Regions from separate parts of the Pantoea sp. App145 genome, predicted to be linked through region 2. Evidence: predicted binding sites of a transcription regulator. Region 2 holds the regulator's gene; each other region holds the start of a gene.

What was found. Region 2 encodes LexA, which represses DNA repair genes until DNA is damaged. Its sites were predicted from a motif close to TNCTGTATGTACATACAGNA; they were not measured.
Region 1: a site for LexA is predicted at 2,107-2,126, ahead of dinB (DNA polymerase IV). Genes of this name have one in related genera too.
Region 3: a site for LexA is predicted at 1,685-1,704, ahead of sulA (SOS-induced cell division inhibitor SulA). Genes of this name have one in related genera too.

The regions. Positions count from the first base shown of each region.
Region 1 covers NZ_CP133290.1:1,878,259-1,881,540, reverse strand. Annotated here, with positions in the region: gene lpcA (D-sedoheptulose 7-phosphate isomerase) at 1-359, shown strand, start outside; gene RCF31_RS08665 (class II glutamine amidotransferase) at 412-1,179, shown strand; gene dpaA (peptidoglycan meso-diaminopimelic acid protein amidase) at 1,150-1,896, opposite strand; gene dinB (DNA polymerase IV) at 2,139-3,194, shown strand; gene RCF31_RS08650 (sugar ABC transporter substrate-binding protein) at 3,229-3,282, opposite strand, start outside.
Region 2 covers NZ_CP133290.1:2,476,878-2,480,159, forward strand. Annotated here, with positions in the region: gene RCF31_RS11325 (CsbD family protein) at 1-177, opposite strand, end outside; gene dinF (MATE family efflux transporter DinF) at 335-1,666, opposite strand; gene lexA (transcriptional repressor LexA) at 1,759-2,373, opposite strand; gene RCF31_RS11340 (diacylglycerol kinase) at 2,479-2,847, opposite strand; gene plsB (glycerol-3-phosphate 1-O-acyltransferase PlsB) at 2,974-3,282, shown strand, end outside.
Region 3 covers NZ_CP133290.1:1,303,479-1,306,760, forward strand. Annotated here, with positions in the region: gene yccS (YccS family putative transporter) at 1-879, shown strand, start outside; gene RCF31_RS05970 (TfoX/Sxy family DNA transformation protein) at 903-1,502, opposite strand; gene sulA (SOS-induced cell division inhibitor SulA) at 1,725-2,216, shown strand; gene ompA (porin OmpA) at 2,572-3,282, shown strand, end outside.

The DNA of each region.
Region 1 (3,282 bases), 600 kb from region 2:
GTCCTGGCTACCCGGCGATTGCCATCTCTGACGTCAGCCATCTTTCCTGCGTCAGCAATGACTTTGGTTACGATTACGTGTTCTCGCGTTATATCGAAGCGGTGGGGCGTCCGGGCGATGTGCTGCTTGGCTTGTCTACGTCCGGCAATTCCGCCAACATCATCAAGGCGGTGGAAGCGGCGCGCGCGCAGGGGATGAAGGTCATCACCCTGACCGGCAAAGACGGCGGCAAAATGGCCGGTACTGCAGACATTGAAATCCGTGTGCCGCATTTTGGTTATGCTGACCGCATTCAGGAAATTCATATCAAAGTCATCCATATCCTGATGCTGCTGATTGAAAAAGAGATGGTGAAGTAAGTCGTGGCTTCTCCTCCCACGCCGGTGGGAGGATTTTACTAAGGCGGTAGCTATGTGCGAATTGCTCGGGATGAGCGCCAATGTCCCCACGGATATCTGTTTTAGTTTTACCGGGCTGGTGCAGCGTGGTGGTGGGACCGGACCGCACAAAGATGGCTGGGGCATCACCTTTTATGAAGATAAAGGCTGCCGCACCTTCAAAGATCCGTTGCCGAGCTATAACTCGCCGATTGCCCGTCTGGTGCAGGAATATCCAATCAAATCACATTCGGTGGTGGCGCATATTCGCCAGGCCAACCGCGGTGAAGTGTCACTGGAAAATACCCATCCGTTTACCCGCGAGCTGTGGGGCCGTAACTGGACTTACGCTCATAACGGTCAGTTGAAAGGCTATCGTCAGCTGGAGACCGGTCATTTCCGCCCGGTGGGGGAAACCGACAGTGAAAAAGCCTTCTGCTGGATCCTGCATAAACTGACTCAGCGTTATCCGCGCACGCCCGGCAACTGGCCAGCGGTGTTTCGCTATATCGCGGAGCTGGCGGCGGAGTTACGGCAGAAAGGGGTGTTTAACATGCTGCTGTCGGATGGACGTTATCTGATGGCGTTCTGTTCCACCAATCTGTTCTGGATCACCCGTCGCGCGCCGTTTGGCAAAGCCAAGCTGCTCGATCAGGATGTGGAGATTGATTTTCAGCAGCAGACTACGCCGCAGGATGTGGTGACGGTGATTGCTACGCAACCGCTGACGGGAAATGAAACCTGGCACCGGATAGTGCCAGGCGAATGGGTATTATTTTGCCTGGGAGAGCGCCAGGAATGATTTTGAAGCAGCGTCTGGCGCGGTCATTACCGCCGGGCTGCTGTTTACCGCGTACTGGCCGCTACCGGTGACGTTCACCGTCGGTGGCTGGTGGTACTTCGCAAAGTACGCATAACCCGGCTGCAACTGACGCCAGAAGCTGGCGTAAGTGGAGTAGCGGTGACGCTGCATGTTGCTGTCGGTCATACGGAACGGGAAGATGCCTAACGACACTTCTTCCTGCCCGTTACGCAGCGCAGCGTTAACGTAGGTGTAGATCTCATCCATATAGGCGTTGGTCATGGCATAGCAGCCAATGGATTTACAGTCGCCGTGGATCATCAGATATTTGCCGCTGTAGCCATTGTCACGGTCAAATTGGTTCGGAAAACCGGTATTAATCGCGCGATAATAATGGCTATCCGGTTTTAACTGATTCAGTTTGACGCTATAAAAACCTTCCGGGCTTTTAAAATCCCCTTCGCGGCGCTTGGGACCCAAACCGCCAGAGAAATTACAAATGCGGTAGCTATCCAGCAGACGATATTCATTACCGATCTTGCCGTACAGTTCCAGCGTACGCTCTTCCTTGAAAATCTGAATATAAACCGGGGTGCCAAGTAATTGTTTTTTTAGTTCTTTGCTTACCGGAGCCTCAGGGTTAACTGGCTCGGGATTGATTGCCCAGCTAAGGACCGGCATAAAAATCATCGCAAGCAAGAATGCGATTCTGCCCATTCTGTGTGTACCTTGAAGTGAAGAGGAACTCTGACGCATAACGTCTCTTATTGCATTATCGGAAATATCCGCTACCGCAGCGCAACATTAACATTGTCTGGCGTTTAATCAAGCCAGTGTCTGAGAAAATAGCCATTTACCTCAGGGATTACGGCGATAAATTTGTAAACTTTAATGCGTGCCCCGACAAATATTGCTGATATTTTGCAGTGCTGTATACTTATCCAGTGTCTGGAGGGGGTATGCGTAAGATCATTCATGTCGATATGGACTGCTTTTTTGCAGCGGTTGAAATGCGCGACGATCCCTCTTTGCGTGATATCCCGATCGCCATTGGTGGCAGCCGAGTGCAACGTGGCGTGATCAGCACCGCTAACTATCCGGCACGGGAGTATGGCGTGCGCAGCGCGATGCCCACCGCCACAGCGCTGAGACTCTGCCCCCACCTGCGCCTGCTGCCTGGGCGTTTCGAAGCCTATAAAGATGCCTCCCGCCAAATCCGCGACATCTTCGCACGCTACACCCCGCTGATTGAACCGCTGTCGCTGGATGAAGCTTACCTCGATGTCACCGATAGCCCGCATTGCCAGGGATCAGCCACGTTGATGGCGCAGGCGATTCGTGCCGATATTCTGCGTGAAACCCAGCTGACCGCCTCGGCAGGCATCGCGCCAATTAAGTTTCTCGCCAAAATTGCTTCCGACCTGAATAAACCGAATGGCCAGTTCGTGATCACACCGCAGGCGATGCCCGATTTTCTGCTGTCGCTGTCGCTGAGTAAAATTCCCGGCGTCGGTAAGGTGTCGGCGAAAAAACTGGAGGAGATGGGGCTACGTACCTGCGGAGATGTACAGCAGGCGGATTTGGCGCAGCTCCTTAAACGCTTCGGCAAATTTGGCCGGGTGTTATGGGAACGCAGCCACGGTATCGACGAGCGCGGCGTAGTGGTGGAGCGGGAACGTAAATCACTCGGCGTTGAGCGTACCCTGATGGAAGATATTCATAGCTGGGAACAATGCCTTGAAATCATTGATTATCTCTACGAGGAGCTGGATCGCCGCTTGACGCAGATTCGCCCGGACAAGTTAATCGCCCGTCAGGGAGTAAAACTGAAGTTCAATGATTTCCAGCTGACGACCCAGGAGCATATCTGGCCGGTGCTGAATAAAGAGGACATGATTGCGGTGGCGCGCAAAACCTGGGACGAACGCCGAGCCGGGCGGGGTGTCCGGCTGGTGGGACTGCATGTGACGCTGGTGAATCCACAACTGGAAAGACAGTTGCTGCTGGGTCTGTAGCGGCGCGATAAATCGCGCCGCTACACATCCTGGATTATTTTTTACCGTACTTCGCTTCCAGCGTGGCAAACCACGGTGCGACGAAATC
Region 2 (3,282 bases):
TTTCACTTCACGCTCGGCCTGGTCTTTAGCGTAGCCATAGCGTTCCTGAATTTTACCGACAAGCTGATCACGTTTCCCTTCGATGACGGTCATATCATCATCAGTCAGCTTGCCCCATTTTTCTTTCACTTTCCCTTTGAATTGCTTCCAGTTTCCACTCGCTTCGTCTTTGTTCATAACCGTTCTCCATGTCATTTCCAGTGAGTTGACGGCATACCCATTCCCTGAAGGTAAAAGCCGATATAACACGCTACTTAATTGCGTTGTTAAGGATAATTATAGTAGACAATGAATATCAGGTAGCACACTTACGGATTAATCTGTAATTAATAAGTTATATTCCACTATACGAAAACCAACTGTCATGACGCCAGTGGCGGCGCCAGACCAGCCACAACGTGAGTCCGCGTAATGCCAGAAATACCGTCACCGCCAGCCACAAACCATGATTTCCCAACCAGGGTAAGGTGAGCAACGACAGGCCATAACCCAGCGCCGCCAGCGCCATGCTGTTACGCATTTCCCTGCCACGCGTCGCGCCGATAAACATGCCATCCAGCAGATAACACCATACCCCCACCAGGGGCATCACCACCTGCCACACCAGGTAACGGTCGGCGGCTGCGCGGAGTTCGTCCAGCGAGGTCAGCAACCCGACAATTTGTACCCCGCACAGGGCATACATCATGGCGAACAGCAACGCCACCAGGCCTGCCTGACGGCATGCCGCGTGCCAGACCAGCAACAACTGGCTGCGATCTTTCGCACCAACCGCTTCACCAGAGCAGGCTTCAACCGCATAAGCGAAACCATCCAGTGCGTAGGCTGTGAAAGTGAGAAACATCAGCAGAACCGCGTTGACTGCAACCACATCTGGCCCAATGCGCGCGCCAAAGATCGTCAGAGAAGCAAAACAGATTTGCAGCAGAAATGAGCGCAACATAATGTCGCGATTGAGACGAAACAGGCGGGCGGCACCACCGCGCCAGCTCTCTTTCAGCAGGGTGAAATCAATACCACGTAGCTTTAATACCCGAGCTACCATCAACAGCCCGACACCCAGGGTGACGTATTCGGCCAGTGCCGTAGCCGCAGCAGCGCCTGCCACTCCGCAGTGCAGGCCGAGCACAAACAGCAGATCCAGCAGAATATTGACCAGGTTGCCCACCACCAGCAAAACAACGGGTGCGCGTGCATACTGCACACCCAACAGCCAGCCCAGGAGTACCAGATTAGCCAGCGTAGCGGGAGCACTGAGCCAGCGAATCTGAATAAACAGTTGCGCCTGTTGCTGTACCGCAACGCTGCCTCCCATTAGCGCAGCCGCCAGATTGCTGACAGGTGTGCGCAGCAACATAAACAACACACCTGCGATCAATGCGATAAGCAACGGTTGGGTAAGCGCACGCGCCAGCGCCGTTTTATCGCTGGCACCAAATGCCTGGGCAGTCAGTCCGGTCGTGCTCATGCGTAAAAACAACAGCAGCATAAAAATGAAGCTGGTTGCAGTGCTACCCACTGCCACGCCACCGAGATAGATCGGACTGTCAAGATGGCCAATCACCGCGGTATCCACCACGCCGAGCAACGGCACCGTGATATTCGAAAGGATCATCGGCAGCGCCAGCCGCCAGAGTGTCTTATCAGAGGAGGAAAACAGCTGCATCAGCCCGTCCCGGTTTGTGCTGCGCTACAGTTATTTTGGCAAATCAAACCACGGCAGCGCAGAGGCGCTACCGTAGTGGGGGATTTAAAGGATTAAAGCCATTCGCCGTTGCGCACGATACCCACCGCCAGCCCTTCAACGGTGAGTGACTGTTCACGGGTATCGACCACAATCGGCTGGAAGTCACTGTTTTCTGGCAGCAGCTGCACAATCGCGCCCTGCTTTTTCCAGCGTTTCACTGTGACTTCATCATCAATGCGCGCCACCACGACCTGGCCATTGCGCACTTCCTGAGTCTTGTGTACCGCCAGTAAGTCACCATCCATAATGCCGATATCTTTCATCGACATGCCGCTAACGCGCAACAGGAAATCAGCGGTGGGTTTGAAGAGGTTGGCATCAACCTGGTAGTGAGCCTCGATGTGCTCCTGGGCCAGTAACGGTTCACCCGCGGCGACACGGCCAATCAGCGGCAGCCCCTCACTGGCTTCTTCTTCCATTAATAAACGAATACCGCGCGACGCTCCGGAGACGATTTCAATCACGCCTTTGCGTGCCAGAGCCTTCAGATGTTCTTCTGCCGCATTCGGTGAGCGGAAGCCCAGTTGCGCAGCAATTTCCGCACGCGTTGGCGGCATGCCCGTCTGGTTGATATGGTCGCGAATCAGATCATAGACCTGTTGCTGCCTGCTGGTTAACGCTTTCATCCCGCCCCCTGGTTGTTTATACAGTCGCTGTGAGTATATACAGGTATTGGCGAAATGGAAACCAAAACTGAGGGAAAAATCAGCGAGTTGATGAATCCGGAATCCTTATCGCAAATGCGACCAAAGCAGCGCGATCCAGACGAAAATAGCCAGTAAGATAGCTAACAATACGGCAGCCGACCCCATGTCTTTCGCGCGTCCGGCCAGCGGATGACGCTCCTGACCAATGCGGTCGACGACGGCTTCAATGGCACTATTCATAATCTCAACGATGACCACCAGCACCACAGAACCGATCATGAGTACGCGGGAGATCGCGTCAACATCCAGCCAGCATGCCACCACAATCGCCACCAGTGCGGCGATAGCCTCCTGGCGAAATGCCGCTTCATGTTGCCAGGCGGCGCGCAATCCCTGCCAGGAATAACCGGCAGCTTTCACTATCCTGAGAATACCGGTGACGTTATTTGCCATGTCGTTGAACCCTTTACTCGTTTTGACGTCAATGTCTGGGCAGCCGGGAATGGCACGGCCACAGATCTTCGCGGCACTTTCTGGTATGCTTGCCGCGCTTTGCTAACAAGAGGCTTAAAGTTGTCTATGTCAGGTTGGCGTAAACTTTATTATAAATTATTGAATTTACCACTCTCCATTTTGGTAAAGAGTAAGGCTATTCCGTCGGATCCTGTGTCTGAACATGGGTTAGATTCAACGCGGCCAATCCTATATGTGCTGCCTTATGATTCCAAGGCCGATCTACTCACACTGCGTTCGCAGTGTCTGAAACACGATCTGCCGGATCCGCTTACACCACTGGAAATTGATGGCACGTTGTTGCCACGCTATGTCTTTATCCACGACGGTCCACGCGTTTTCCCTTATTTCGTGCCGAATCTGGAGTCAGTGAAG
Region 3 (3,282 bases), 1.2 Mb from region 2:
TGGATTCTGCTAACCAGCCTGTTCGTCTGCCAGCCGAACTACAATGCCACACGACGTCGCCTCGCACTGCGCATTGGTGGCACACTGGCGGGGATAGCCATCGGCTTGCCGGTATTGTGGCTGGTACCTTCAATAGAAGGACAGCTGATATTGATCGTCCTCAGTGGTGTACTGTTTTTCGCCTTTCGGCAAATACAATATGCCCAGGCGACCCTGTTCATTACGCTGCTGGTGCTGTTGTGCTTCAATCTGCTGGGTGAAGGTTTTGAAGTCGCGCTGCCGCGTGTCATCGATACACTGCTGGGCTGTGGTCTTGCATGGCTGGCTGTAGCCTTCGTCTGGCCGGACTGGCGCTTCCGTCAGTTACCCGCCGTAGCCGAGCGCACCCTGAATGCCAACTGTCGCTACCTTGATGCCATTATGGAGCAATATCATCAGGGTAAAGATAACCGTCTGGCTTATCGCGTGGCTCGCCGCGATGCACACAACGCCGATGCAGAACTGGCCTCGGTGGTTTCCAATATGAGCAGCGAAGCCCGTTATCAGCAATCATTACGTGAAAATGCCTTTCGGCTGCTGTGCCTGAATCACTCCTTTCTCAGCTATATTTCGGCGCTCGGGGCACATCGCGTTGGGCTGAGCGACCCGACGTTACTGGCTTTGCTGGATGATGCGGTATGCTTCGTTGAGGATGTTTTGCAAATTGAACGGGTCAGCGATGCTGAGGCCGCCCGGATGCAGCAAGACCTGCTCCATCGTCTGGCCGGAATGAAAGCCAGTCCGGAAACGCAGGCACCGTTAGTTTTACAACAGCTGGGATTACTCATCGCCCTGCTGCCGGAAATTGCGCGCCTGCGTCGCATCCTCGTGGCGGCTTAAAAACGAAACGCTCTGCTATGTCACTAGCGGAGCGTTTTTTGATACCACGCGCAAAGCTCTGCTCGCACCTCACTCGGCAGCGCCGCCTCATGATGTCCGGAAATCGCTCCCTGTAACGCCAGCAGTGTTTTCAGGCCAATATGCTTATTCACCGTCCGCAGTTTTAGCCAACTCTGCTTCGCGCCGATTTCATACAAATGTTTTACCGAACAAATACCGACCTTATGCAGCAGCATCTCCATGCGCATGCTGAGATTGGGTAAATCCTTTAACCGCAACGAGACATATTTGGTCTCAAGCTCATCGCGCGCCGCCCGTAAAGCGCTGGCAGACAACCGCATCAACCGTTCTGGCTCCTGCCAAAGCCATTTATCAACTTTGAAATAGTTCAGGACCACAGGTATCCCACGTTTGCGATAAACCAGCGGCTCCATGGGGCGTTCAACTGCATAATCCATCACCGCTTCACAGGCACGTAAGTAGAGTGAATCGTCATTGATAAACGCAAAGACCACCTTTTCCACGGTAAGCGCATAACCACCAAACTGCGTGCGAGATTCAATTTTTCCCAGTGCCGCCAGCCGCACTTTTGATTGCTCAACAACCGGATGAGTTTTTTTCATGCTGACACCTTCCTGAAGTCCTTTTACCAGAAAAATCCTAATAAATATCCATTTATTCATCGAGTTAGAAGATATGAAAAACGATCTGGCTGTTCAATGAATAAATGCAGTCAGAGCAAAAAATGTGCAGAATTTGCGAGACGTTTTCAGAAATTGAGGTTGATCTTTATCCAGGAAGCCATTACTGTATATTCATACAGTTCATTACTGAGTGATTAAATTATGCGTACTCAATTCTCTGGCACCGCTGATCGTTCTCACCGTTTTGCAACTTCAGGTGTAGCACAACCTACTCTGGGTGGCATTACAGAGCTGCGTTACAGTGAACAACCCGGCATGATGCAACTTATGCTGTTGCCAGTCCTGCAACAATTGAGCCTGCAATCACGCTGGCAGCTGTGGTTAACACCAGCACACAAACTGAATCGCCAGTGGATGCAGCAGTCAGGTTTGCCGCTGGAAAAGAGTATGCATATCACCGAAAGTGAACGTTACAGTACGGTAGAAAGTATGGTCAAAGCCCTGCGTACCGGGAACTATAGCGTGGTTCTGGCATGGATCCCGTACGAGCTTAATGATGAAGAGCGCTGGGAACTGAAACAGGCGGCAGCGGAAGGTGAAGCTTTGGGGCTGGTTATGCGTCCGCAAGGGTACGAAGCTGTTTTGTCGAGACAACCGTCTGCGTCAAAAATTCCCTCAGATTTGTTTCATTAAGTAAAATTAAGATTTTTCCCACACCGTTTTTTGCGGAAGTTAACGCTAAGCCACTGATTCTTGTCCAGCCAGCTTAGACAATGGCTTAGCCGTTTTTTTCATTTCTGATCACGAAGATTATGCCATGTCAATTGTTAAAATGTGTGTATAAACCCCTGTTTTTTTATCGCCTGGCGTCACATCATACTTGTAAGTTTCCAATCTCGTTGTAGACTTTACCTCGCCAGGGTGCTCAATAACCTCCGTTTTTTTCGGTAGAGTCATAAGCGAGCATGTTGACCCGGCGAAGGATTGGATTACAACCAAGAGCAAACATTTTTGCTCATTGCCTATTTGGATGATAACGAGGCGCAAAATGAAAAAGACAGCTATCGCAATTGCAGTGGCACTGGCTGGCTTCGCTACCGTAGCGCAGGCCGCTCCTAAAGATAACACCTGGTATACCGGTGCTAAACTGGGCTGGTCTCAGTACCACGACAAAGGTTACTACGGTAACGGTTATGTGAACAATGACGGTCCGACTCACCAGGATCAGCTGGGTGCAGGCGCTTTCGCGGGCTACCAGGCTAACCAGTACCTGGGCTTCGAGCTGGGTTATGACTGGCTGGGCCGTATGCCTTACAAAGGCAACAACATCAATGGCGCATTCAAAGCACAAGGCGTTCAGCTGGCTGCTAAACTGAGCTACCCAATCACTGACGATCTGGACATCTACACCCGTCTGGGCGGTATGGTATGGCGTGCTGATTCAACTCAGAACAACAACGGCGTGCGCATCAGCGATCACGACACCGGCGTTTCTCCGCTGGCTGCTGTTGGTGTTGAATACGCACTGACCCAGAACTGGGCTGCTCGTCTGGACTACCAGTGGGTTAACAACATCGGCGATGCTGGCACCGTTGGCGCACGCCCTGACAACAGCATGCTGAGCGTCGGTGTTTCTTACCGTTTCGGTCAGGATGAAGCTGCTGCCCCGGTTGTAGCTCCGGCTCCGGCCCCGGCTCCGGTTGTTGAAACCAAGCGTTTCACCCTGAAGTCTGACGTCCTGTTCAACTTCAACAAAGCT